DNA from 3 places in the Shewanella halifaxensis HAW-EB4 genome. Region 1 is predicted to be linked to each of the others. Evidence: predicted binding sites of a transcription regulator. Region 1 holds the regulator's gene; each other region holds the start of a gene.
The links. The regulator LexA, encoded in region 1, represses DNA repair genes until DNA is damaged. The targets are predictions, from matches to a motif close to TACTGTATNNNNATACAGTA.
Positions count from the first base shown of each region.

Region 2: a site for LexA is predicted at 2,643-2,662, ahead of SHAL_RS11405 (LexA family protein). Genes of this name have one in related genera too.
Region 3: a site for LexA is predicted at 1,898-1,917, ahead of recA (recombinase RecA). Genes of this name have one in related genera too.

Region 1 is NC_010334.1:308,825-313,120, reverse strand. It holds gene SHAL_RS01320 (FGGY-family carbohydrate kinase) at 1-1,151, shown strand, start outside; gene lexA (transcriptional repressor LexA) at 1,778-2,398, shown strand; gene SHAL_RS01310 (cell division inhibitor SulA) at 2,395-2,931, shown strand; gene coxB (cytochrome c oxidase subunit II) at 3,409-4,296, shown strand, end outside.
Region 2 is NC_010334.1:2,641,583-2,645,878, reverse strand. It holds gene SHAL_RS11410 (AAA family ATPase) at 117-2,333, opposite strand; gene SHAL_RS11405 (LexA family protein) at 2,677-3,084, shown strand; gene SHAL_RS11400 (Y-family DNA polymerase) at 3,087-4,296, shown strand, end outside.
Region 3 is NC_010334.1:1,495,683-1,499,978, forward strand. It holds gene mutS (DNA mismatch repair protein MutS) at 1-1,701, opposite strand, end outside; gene recA (recombinase RecA) at 2,022-3,089, shown strand; gene alaS (alanine--tRNA ligase) at 3,619-4,296, shown strand, end outside.

The DNA.
Region 1 (4,296 bases):
TCTTCGATCTACCAGACTTTCTCACCTGGAAGGCAACCAATGAAAACAGCCGCTCTTTGTGCTCTACCGTGTGCAAGTGGACCTATCTGGGTCACGAAAGTAAATGGGATAAAGATTACTTTAACACCATAGGGTTAGGCGAACTGCTGCAAGATGACGCTCGCATTATTGGTAGCGATATTCGTCCCATGGGCGAGGCTATCGGCAATGGTCTAACGGCGCAGGCCGCAGCCGAGCTAGGACTACTGACAGGCACTAAGGTGGCGACCTCGATTATCGATGCCCATGCTGGCGGGATTGGCATATTAGGTGCGGCTGGAATGAGCGGTGAGGCGGCAGATTTTAATAAGCGATTGGCCTTGATTGGTGGTACATCGACTTGCCATATGGCGGTATCAAAGACCGCTCGCTTTATCGACGGCATCTGGGGCGCATATTATAGCGCAATGATCCCTGGTCTCTGGCTTAATGAAGGCGGCCAATCTGCAACAGGTGTGCTGATTGATCATATTATTAATGCCCATCCTTATAATGCACAGGCCGTTGAGCAAGCTAAAGCGGCTGGGATCACCATCTATCAGCTATTAAACGATCGGTTACTCAATCTTGCCGGAAGCAAGGAAGATATCGCCTTCTTGACTCGTGATCGCCATGTGCTGCCCTATTTTAATGGTAACCGCTCCCCAAGGGCCAACCCGCATTTAACCGGCACCATGACAGGCTTGAGTATGGGCGTCACCTTGGATGATATGGCGCTGCAATATTTAGCCACAGTGCAAGCCATTGCCTTGGGAACACGACATATTATCGAAGAGATGAACAAGTCAGGTTATGCCATCGACACCATCATGGCTTGTGGCGGTGGTACTAAGAATCCAGTCTTTATTCAAGAGCATGCCAATGCCACAGGGTGCGCCATGTTGCTGTCAGAAGAGAGCGAAGCCGTATTATTAGGTTCTGCTATGTTAGGCGCTGTCGCAGGGGGGGGCTTTGACTCTATTCCGGATGCGATGAATGCCATGAGCCGCATCGGTAAAACGGTGACGCCAACGGCCGATAAGAGCAAGCGCTTTTATGATGCGAAGTACCAGGTATTTCAGCAGATGTATGAGGATGATTGTCGCTACAAGGCGATGATGGCAGCGGTATAATACCAACCAGTATAAAGATTTGATCGCTCAGCGAGAGTTTAGCGGCTCTGAGGCAAGGCTGCGAGTGAAGAGCATAGTTATTCTACGTTTAAGCTCCCTCTTGTTCCTTAAGAGTCACAGCATCAGAACCGCTAAAACTCGCCTGTAAGGAGTGTTTTTGGCTGCCTACTTCTGCGTTGAATAAACTCATAAGGGAACAACCATTATGTCATCCATTCGCCTTGAATTAGTTTGCCAAAAACACTCTGAGTAAATCAACTTCTTATACTGATTGGTATAACGCGCCAATAGACATTTGAGTTATGACAATAAAAAATGGTGCCCTATGGCACCATTTTTTATATTTTGTTTAGCCACGCTTAAAATCCTAATTCCCCCCAAAATACTATTTATATTTAAAAACTGAGATTAGAAAATCACAAAGCCAAAACTAGCCATTTCAAACTAAAGGCAATGCAATACACTGATTAGTCACAGATGCCGTCAAAGATTGAGTTTCATATCGCCGGATTTATTTCATTTGAAACTGGATCCCACACTTGCAAAACAATATAACTGGTTATTACTTGCACTCGAAAAATTACTGTATATACTGACAGGTACTGTATAGAAAGACAGGGTTAACCATGAGACCACTTACACCGCGCCAAGCTGAAATTTTAGAGCTAATCAAACGTAATATTGCAGACACAGGCATGCCGCCAACCCGCGCTGAGATCGCAAGACGTTTGGGTTTTAAATCAGCCAACGCTGCTGAGGAGCATTTAAAAGCCTTAGCCAAGAAAGGCTGCATTGAAATTATGCCGGGTACGTCTCGCGGTATTAAGTTAACCCAAGAAAACACCGAAGATGCAGATTTAGGTTTACCCCTTATCGGCCAAGTTGCCGCAGGTGAACCGATTCTTGCTCAAGAACATGTAGAGCAACACTATAAAGTGGACCCAGCCATGTTCAAGCCATCAGCAGACTTCTTACTCAGAGTCCGTGGTGACAGTATGAAGAACATTGGCATACTCGAAGGTGACCTGCTAGCCGTTCATAAGATACAGCAGGCTCGCAACGGCCAAATAGTAGTCGCTCGCGTCGAAGATGATGTTACCGTCAAGCGTTTCGAGAAGAAAGGCAACAAAGTTTTCTTACATGCAGAGAACGAAGAGTATTCACCAATTGAAGTGGATCTAGCGAACCAAAGCTTAAGTATTGAAGGTTTAGCCGTTGGTGTGATCCGTAATGGAGACTGGCAATGAACAAACTGATGGGCACTAGCCCTCGCCACCCAGGACTATGGCAAGATATGCCATCGACTAGCATGGTGAGTAGCGCAGGTAATGAGATCACCACTATGGTGACGCAAACTCAAGGACGTGACGAGCTTAATCAGATTAGTGCTCAGCTTTCACAACTGAGCCAACAAGGCCGTTGGATAGTGCTTATCAGTCCGCCAAATATTGGTTACAAGCAGATGCTAGCCGCTGCAGGCGTTAGAATGGATCGTATTTTACTGGTGCATGCTAAAGATGAAGTGGAAACACTTTGGGCGATGGAAAAAGCATTAATGAGTGGAACCTCTAGTGCAGTGATCACTTGGACTAATTCATTAGATGCGCGTGATAGTCGACGCCTACAAATCGTTGCCAAAAGCGCACGAGCAGCCGGCATTATTATTGAAAATTCGATTGAAAGTGCTAATAAAAATACGAGTAGTCACTTACCAATTTGCACAATGAATATGCAGGATAAGACTTTTGCTCAAGCCGCCCTGTTCGGTGCCGTTCACTAACGGAGCTGTCAGCCCATCTTTCTAATACATTATTTCTTTGCTAAAAACCTAAGGCTCTCAATCGAGAGCTTTTTTATCGCCTATACTAAGCAAATGAATCAAAAAGTGATCTTGATCAATTTTTATTCATCAAGTAAGTTAATAAGTAATAACAACGATATACGTAATAACAACGATATTTTGTTATATCTGAGCGATTTTAGTCGTTGGTCTGGCTCCACGGTTTGAAGCCCAACTGGAAGTTTAGACTGAGATCGACCTGATATATTTCAGCCGTAAGTGCCAACGTGGTTACATCTGCAGTGAACATCACTGAAATACAATAGCCTTTGTCGCAAACCTATTTTTAGCGACTCGATAGGCAAGCCACTCGCGCACTTTGAAGTCATCGTTGCTTTTTTGGGAACTGAAGAGTTTACATAGAGCAGAGACTTACTGTGTGACTCTTCTTTGTCTTGTCGACAGAGGAGAAGTCTAGTGAAGCAATTGTTGTATTGTGTGCTGGCGTTACTATTTTCGCCCGTACTTTTTGCATCAGAAATGCCACTGAATATGACAGAGGGTGTTACGGAGATCAGTGGGCGAATTTACAGCCTTCACATGGTTATTCTGTACATCTGCTGCGCTATTGGCATCGTGGTTTTTGGCATCATGATTTACGCCATGATCAACCACCGCAAATCAAAAGGCGCTGTCGCCGCCAACTTTCATGAAAGTACTAAAGTCGAGATCCTTTGGACTGTAGTACCTTTTATTATTCTTATAGTCATGGCTATTCCTGCAACCAAAACCTTGATTGCAATGGAAGATCCGAGCAACGCCGATCTCACCATCAAGATTACTGGCTCACAGTGGAAATGGCATTACAGCTATTTCGATCAAGATATTGAGTTCTTCAGCCTATTATCGACACCTAGGGAACAGATAATAGGCGATGAAACCAAAGGCGAAAACTACCTGCTAGAGGTTGATAAACCACTGGTTCTACCTATCAACCGCAAAGTGCGCTTCTTAATGACCTCCGAAGACGTTATCCACTCTTGGTGGGTACCCGCTTTTGCAGTCAAAAAGGATGCCAATCCGGGATTTATTAATGAGGCATGGACCCGCATCGACAAGCCCGGCACCTATCGAGGTCAATGCGCCGAGCTCTGCGGTAAAGACCACGGCTTTATGCCGATTGTGGTCGAAGCAGTATCGGAAGAGGATTTCGATGCCTGGCTAATCACGCAGCAACAACAAGCGCAAAATGCTGAAGCGGCTGCCAAGGCGGCATTATCGCAAACCTTAACCATGGATGAGTTAATGACTAAAGGTGAGCAAATCTATCTTGCTCGTTGTGCAGCCTGCCACCAGCCTAATGGT
Region 2 (4,296 bases), 2.3 Mb from region 1:
ACACCTGTAAGGTAATTGATTGGTCTTCTTTATTATTTTGATATTTCAATAGCACCTCTTTACTGCAAAGCATCATGATAAGTTAATAAGAAAACAAATGACGTGATTCCCTAGAGTTAGGCATAATATGCGTCATAGTGTGGCTTGTCGTTCGTTTCTAAGGCGTTTGTAATGATCTCCCATGCGTTAGTTAACTGCGGCTGCACAGCTTCGGGGAACTGAACGCCTAGCTCCATTGACTTAGCATGGCATTTTTCATTCATGTATTCATACAAAGTATTTGCTTTAACTTCCGCACCTTCAATATCTTTCAGTAGATTAGGTGCTATCTGGTCTTTACCGTTACCCCTGAACTCAGTCAGATTGAATCGGAACGAAAAGTACACTTCCAGTATCTTTCTTACGTACGACTGCACTGCAATAGAATCACAATTCTCTGGTCGTTCTACAGCTTCTTTAACCTTGCTGATCAAGTAAGCATACTCGGATCTGTGGTCTTTAAGTAGCTTAGGTAATGGGTCAATCTTAGATTGGTCGCCTGTACGATTAACTAAGAAGAACTGTGCTCTCTTTGCTGTGCCCGTCTTAGTTCTACTGAAATGGGACAACCACGTTTTTACTAAGTTGAAGAACTCAAAGTTATGCGTAGAAATGAAAAGCTGTTCTACGTGCTCATGACCTAGTTTACTTTTGATAATGCCAAGAACGTTATAAATGTGGTTTGAATCAAGGCTACAGATCGGATCATCCAAATACACGATAGGTTTGATCCCATTTAAGGATTCATCTTCTAACTGTGTAATGAAGTACGCAAATGCTATTGCAGTACGTTCACCATCAGATAAGTGCTTTGCCTCTCGATCTTCACGCATGAATTTATATGTAGCACCTACAGGCTTAATCTTTATATCAGTCTTACCGAAATACTGTCGCAAGTTGTCGTTTAGACTATGCGCTCCCTGTTTAGTGTTATTAAGTTCAGCCTTTATCGCATCGATACGTGCCTGATTAGCGTTGATCTCGTTTTGTGCGGTGACAGCAGCATCTTTAAACGCTTGTATATCAAGCTGTGCTTGCGGGTGATCGTAGTTCTGTGTTTCTTGGTACACATAGTGACGCTTGATTGCTTCAATAGCCTGACGTTGCTCTGTAGAGTGGTTAACAGCACGCTCATTGTGCGCAGTTATTGGTGCGTTGAACTGCTCCATCAAGTCTGTAACTAACGGTAAAGGATAGTCTGATGCGTTAAATGGAAGTACCTCAGACATGTGCTCTTTCTTGTCAGTAAGTAACTTAACCAGTGACGTTTTTAGTTCTTCGACAGAGTCATCGATTGGCTGGATTTGTATTCTTAATTCGTCAAAACCTTTCTGTAGATCTGGATAAAGTTGACTGGTATCTGGAATACTTGATGTGAATGCTTGTGATTGAACCGAAGCGATAGCAACATCAATCCTTTGGCTAAGGTCTTTGTACGCTTCCGAAAAATATGCATTTAACTCATCAATTCTTGCCTGACTAATCGTGTTGTGACAGAACTGGCAGGTGGTGTGTCCAGCGTTACGCTCTATCCCTTCTTCAACCCAACTTCTAAGGCTTTTATCTGCATCCAACTCTGCAATAGTTGTCTGTGTTACTGAGGTCGCCATGATTGATTCAATTTCACCCAAAATATCTTTCATTTCTGGGGTGCTAAGTTTAACTTTAGGTACGCTTGATACAGCACTGGCTCTCGCTGTATCAATGTAAGCACTCATTTGTTCTGGTGTTAGATCATGACTTGCTTCAGCAGATGCAAGCATGGTTCTTACGCTTGAAGCGTTGAATGTAGACCGACCTAGAATACTCAATACCGCAACGTTTCGACCTACTTCAGTTAAACGATTGTTTTTTTCTTTTTCTTTGCTTGCTGCGAATCCTGTGTTTTGATCTCGATTAACTTCCTTTGTAGGGATAACCTCTTCCAATCCTTGAAGTTCTGTTTCTAGTTCGATGTTACGTTCACCTACGATCAACACAGGGCTGACGCTTGATTCATCAAAATTAACGTTTTTAGCGATGTAATCTGAATTGAAAACACGTAGGTTTTCTACTTTTTGTAAGTTGTTACTCTTGATAGAGCTAGCTTCGTGACAATCGACTTCAAAAGATGCCCCTGTGAAGCCTTCTGGTATTTCACCAAGCTGCATTGCAAGGAAAACACGTGAAAGCGTGGTCTTTCCAGAATAATTAAAACCATAGAATAAGTTAAATTGATAGAAAGGTTGACCAGCGTTAGTGTTGGCATCCTTGAAGATACCGAAGTTTTTTATAGACTTTATGTTCTTAAACATGCACATACCCCAAATAGGTGACTCTTCATTCTACTATGCATTATCTAAGATTGGATGTGACTGCTATCAATTTAGTTGCTTAATTTAATAGGGCGTTTGAACTACCAACTGTGAAGCAGTTCTTCCTAGTTGCCAACGCGGAATGGGGCTTAAGTTAGTTAGCGTTGAGCTCCCTAACTCGAAAGTAGACAGACTTGGGCAAAATTTATTCTGAATGATTTTGTCAAAAACGTCTTATACGCCCGATTCCTGAATGTTTAGCCTGAGTTACCTGCAAACTTTATTGTGACTATCAACTAAAAAACGCTATACTGTATAAAAATACAGTGCCTGTTGTTTTTGAATGAATATTATCCCGATTTCCGCCAGTGCTGGTATCACAGGGTTTGAGTCCCCTGCTACCGACTATAGACAGCTTCCACTTAGTCTTGATGAATTATTGATTGAACACCCAAGCTCAACGTTCATTGGGCTCGCCAATGGTGACTCCATGGAAGGTGTTGGCATTTTTGATGGCGATATCTTGATTGTTGATAGGCATGTTGATGTTCGCAATCAAGACATTATCGTTGCTAACTACAATGGCTCATTTGTGTGCAAGATTATCGATAAAGTAAATCGATTGCTTTTGTCTGCTAACGAAGCACACATGAGCACGCCTATTCTCGAACACGATACATTTAGTGTAGAAGGCGTCGTTATACGCTCAATACGCTGTAATCGTAAAAGCCCTATTCTTGAGAATGATTAATCATGTATGCGCTTGTCGATGCCAATTCTTTCTATTGCAGTGCTGAACAGGTTTTTAGGCCTGAATGGCGTAACCGCCCTATTATCGTGTTGAGTAATAATGATGGTTGTATTGTTGCGGCCAACAGATTGGCGAAAGAAGCGGGAATTAAAAAGTTCGGTCCTTACTTTGAAGCCAAAAGGCTGTGTGAGCAAAAAGGTATTATCGCGTTGTCTTCAAACTATGAGCTTTACGGCTCTTTATCTGCATCTATGATGGAGGTGATTGGCCGCTTTGCCCCACAGCAGCATATCTACAGCATTGATGAGTCTTTTTTATCGTTTAAGCACTGTTACCCCGCTATACCATGCCTAACTGAGCACGCATTAAAACTTAGGCGCGCCGTTTGGAAAGAAACAAGGTTGCCTGTTTGTGTTGGAATTGGTGAGACACTGACCTTAGCCAAAGTCGCTAATCATGCTGCAAAAAAACTCCCTGGTTATAATGGCGTTTGTGCCATTACTAACAATGAGCAACGTTCAGCAATTTTAAAAACGATGAAAACCGATGATGTCTGGGGCGTCGGTGGCCGCATAGCCAAAAGGCTCGCAGCAATGAATATTCACAATGCCTATGCGTTGTCGCAAATGAAAGCCGGCATCGCCAGAAAGCAATTCAGTATTGAACTTGAACGAACTGTAAGAGAACTAAACGGTGAAGTGTGCAAGACTTGGGATGAAGCAAGAGCTGACAAGAAACAGATATTTTCAACTCGCAGTGTTGGCAACAGAGTGACTGATTTACCTTCATTATGCCAAGCATTAAGTAAACACGCTTCAACTGCAGCCGCTAAAGCAAGAATTCAAGGTTCACTGTGTAAAAGCATGCTGGTGTTTGCGTCAAACTCACCTTTTGATGAGCATCCAAGCGGGTTTAAGTATCTGCACCATTTTGCATACCCAACAAATGACACTTGCGAACTCATTGAAGCTGCAACTCAGGCTGCAATGGTTAGATTTAATCCCGCTATTCGTTATTACAAAATCGGCGTTGGACTCATTAACTTGTGTAGTGAAGCCAATCTGCAAGGAGATTTATTTGAAGGCGGTAGAAATCCAAGTAAAATGCTGGTCTTGGATAAAATCAACGCCAAGTACGGTACTGACACGTTGTTTCTCGCTGCCCAAGGTATATCGCAGAAATGGGGAATGCGCAGAGACATGCTGACTCCGC
Region 3 (4,296 bases), 1.2 Mb from region 1:
CTCTGCACGTTCAGCAAAGTTGCATAGCACGTCTAGTTCAGCAGAGGCTCTCGCAAAATCTTGCAGCTCATGTAATTTAGGCAAGATAAGATCAAACAGTTGTTCCCAAAGCTGTTTTTCAAGCGCTAACGCTCTTCCTTGGCTAGATAATACCTTTTCCTCGTGCTCTTTAAGCTCTGGTATAATATAGCGTTCAGTATTCTTTAGTGTCTGTCTACGTTGGTAACTGAGTGGAACTAAGTCAGATTCTCGGCGGCTGACTTCGATATAATAGCCATGGACACGGTTGTAGCCGACTTTTAATGTTGAAATTCCGGTTTGCTGTTTCTCGCGCGCTTCAAGCTCGTGAAGGTAATCGGTTGCGCCTTCACTGAGTTTACGCCATTGGTCGAGCTCTTCATTGTAGCCTTCACGGATCACACCACCATCACGAATAAGCATCGGAGGATTATCGACTACGGCTCGCGATAGTAGTTCGAGTTCATCGGGGAATTCACCAATCACTTGTGATAGATATTTAAGGTGCGGAGCAGCAGCTTGAGTTAGCGTTTGTTGCAACTGAGGTAATAATGCGAGCGCTTGACGCAGGCGAGCAAAGTCACGAGGACGAGCGTTACGCAGTGCGATACGTGTGGTAATTCGCTCAATATCTCCGATGGCCTTAAGATCTTCCGATAGAATCTCATAGTTAGCGTTACCTAGTAACTCTTCAATCGAGACCTGTCTTGCGCGAATAATGTCATGGTCGCGAAGCGGCTGATGGAGCCAGCGCTGTAACATGCGGCTCCCCATAGGTGTCACGGTGTTATCGAGCACGGAGGCGAGGGTGTTTTCTCGGCCGCCTTGCAAGTTCACTGTTAACTCTAGATTACGACGAGTTGCAGCATCTAGCACTATGCTGTCAGATTGGTTAAAACGCACAATCGAGTTGATATGCGGTAGTGCGGTACGTTGAGTATCTTTGACGTACTGCATCAAGCAGCCTGCAGCTTGGAGTGACAGTCTAGCGTCCTCGATACCAAAGCCTTTTAAATCTTTCGTGCCGAACTGATTGAGCAATAATCGATGGCAAGTATCGTAATCGAACTCCCACTCTGGTCGACGGCGAGTGCCATTTATTGCAGCAATTAGACTCATCTCAGAGAAGTCTTCACTATAGAGGAGCTCTGCTGGGTTTGTCCGCTGTAACTCAGCTTCTAGTGCTTCGGTATTGGCAAGTTCAGTAATGACAAAACGTCCCGATGCGACATCTAAGGTAGCATAACCGTAGCCTGTTTTACCTTGGTAAAGCGCCGCAAGTAAGTTGTCTTGTCTTTCTTGGAGTAAGGCTTCATCGGTTAGGGTACCAGGGGTAACGATGCGTACCACTTTACGTTCAACCGGTCCCTTAGACGTTGCAGGATCACCAATCTGTTCGCAAATCGCGACTGATACTCGTAGTTGTACTAACTTCGCTAAATAACCTTCAACCGCATGATAGGGCAGGCCTGCCATAGGAATAGGGTCACCACCACTTTTTCCTCGTGCGGTTAATGAGATCCCAAGTAGTTCTGAAGCTCTTTTGGCATCTTCATAGAAGAGCTCATAGAAATCCCCCATTCGATAAAAGAGCAACATGTCAGGATGTTGGGCTTTTAACGTCAGATATTGACGCATCATAGGGGTGTGTTTTTCTAAGCCTTGCGGATCAATAGCGGTCATCGATTTGTTTTGCCTGTCATTCACTTTGGCACTTAAAAGCGCCTTACACAATATTGAAGCCAATCTTACCAATTTTTTGTCGAGTTTAGTCGTAATTCTTACCGTGTTTCAGTAATAAATTACAGTATATAAATGCTCATAGCTTTCAACCTTTTGATTTAGTAGTGTTTATAAAATATTTTTACACAGCACTTGATACTGTATGATTGTACAGTATACTAGTTTCATATTGAGGCTCTAGCCAAGGCTTAAATGAGTCATCACCCTAATGATAAATCAGTGCCCATACCGTGTTGCACTGTGATCCAGAGGATATCAGAATGAAGACAGATCCAAATAAAGAGAAAGCACTGAACGCAGTTTTAAGCCAGATTGAGAAGCAGTTTGGTAAAGGCTCAATCATGAAGCTAGGCGAAGACCGTTCAATGGACGTAGAAACGATTTCTACTGGCTCATTATCTTTGGATGTTGCCTTAGGCGCTGGCGGATTGCCTATGGGTCGTATCGTTGAAATCTACGGTCCAGAATCATCAGGTAAAACTACACTGACACTAGAAGTTATTGCAGCGGCTCAGAAGCAAGGTAAAACCTGTGCCTTTATCGATGCTGAGCATGCACTAGACCCGATTTATGCGAAAAAGCTAGGTGTGGATATCGACAACCTACTTTGTTCTCAGCCTGATACGGGTGAACAAGCTCTTGAAATTTGTGATGCATTAACACGCAGCGGCGCAGTTGACGTTATCGTTGTCGACTCAGTAGCAGCCTTGACACCAAAGGCTGAAATTGAAGGCGAGATTGGCGACTCTCACATGGGCCTTGCGGCGCGTATGATGAGCCAAGCAATGCGTAAGCTTGCGGGTAACCTTAAGCAGTCAAATACTCTGCTTATCTTTATTAACCAAATTCGTATGAAGATTGGTGTTATGTTCGGTAATCCTGAAACGACTACTGGCGGTAACGCACTTAAGTTCTACGCTTCAGTTCGCTTAGATATCCGCCGTACTGGTGCGATTAAAGATAGAGAAGAAGTGATAGGTAACGAAACCCGCGTTAAAGTGGTTAAGAACAAGATTGCTGCACCATTCAAGCAAGCCGAGTTCCAAATTCTTTACGGACAAGGTATTAACAGTACCGGCGAGCTAGTTGACCTTGGTGTACAGCATAAACTAATTGAAAAATCAGGTGCTTGGTATGCTTATAAAGGTAACAAGATTGGTCAGGGCCGTGCAAACGCGGGTAAATACCTAATCGAAAACCCTGAAGTGTCTGACGAAATTGAAACGACACTACGCGCTATGCTGTTAGGCAATGGTGAGAAAATTGCTCCAGATGCTGCAGATACAGCCGGTGACAACGTTGACTTAGAGACTGGCGAAGTTTTTTAAGACCAATTTGCTAGTTAAGTGACCTAGCGTTGTAAGGCTGGGTCGCAATTAGCAATAGATATTGGCAATGGATAGTGAATATCGCGGTGTGCTATTAGCACGCCGCGATTTTGTTTTAATAGCTGCTAACTAAAAGTGACGACCAAACTTCATCTAAGCTGTACTCTGTCTAGCGCACCTATCCCTTCAATCCCCCCTGAGCTAACATTGTTCGGCAAACTTCAAGCAATACTTTATCTGAAATCAGCTCTAGATAGTTGGTAATTAGCATTACCTTATAATCACGACATCAAGGTCTGTTGCGTTGTTTGGTTGCTTATGCACACAAGCAATGGCGAGTGATTAAGCTGATTTCGCTCCTGTCTTACTGCACTCTTGCTGTAGTCTCACTGCAATTTATCTATTAGCGACACAGTTTTGTATCAACAGGGCTGGTTGTTAGCCATGACTCTGCTTATAATGCTATCCATAAAAATTTATCTCTCAGCTCTTTAAGGGCTATTTGCACAACCTAATTCAGGACGGTTTCATGTATCAAACCACTGCAGCACTGCGAAGTGCTTTTTTGGAATATTTCCGCACAAATGGTCATCAGGTAGTTGATAGTAGCTCTCTCGTTCCAGCGAACGATCCAACACTACTATTTACTAATGCGGGTATGAACCAGTTTAAAGATGTGTTTTTGGGTGCAGATAAGCGTAGCTATTCTCGTGCAACGTCTTCACAGCGCTGTGTACGCGCGGGCGGTAAGCACAACGATTTAGATAACGTTGGCTACACTGCACGTCACCACACATTCTTCGAAATGTTAGGTAACTTCAGCTTTGGTGATTATTTTAAAGAAGAAGCCATTCACTTTGCTTGGACTTTCCTTACTGAAGAATTAAAGCTACCGAAAGAGCGCCTTTGCGTCACCATCTATGAGACAGATGACGAAGCATTTGAAATTTGGAATAAGAAAATTGGCGTAGCTGCGGAAAATATTATTCGCATTGGCGATAACAAAGGCGCAGCTTACGCATCAGATAACTTCTGGCAAATGGGTGACACAGGTCCTTGTGGTCCATGCTCTGAAATCTTCTACGATCACGGCGATCATATCTGGGGCGGACGTCCTGGCACACCGGAAGAAGATGGCGACCGTTTCATTGAGATCTGGAACATCGTATTCATGCAATACAACCGTCAAGCTGACGGTGAGATGAAA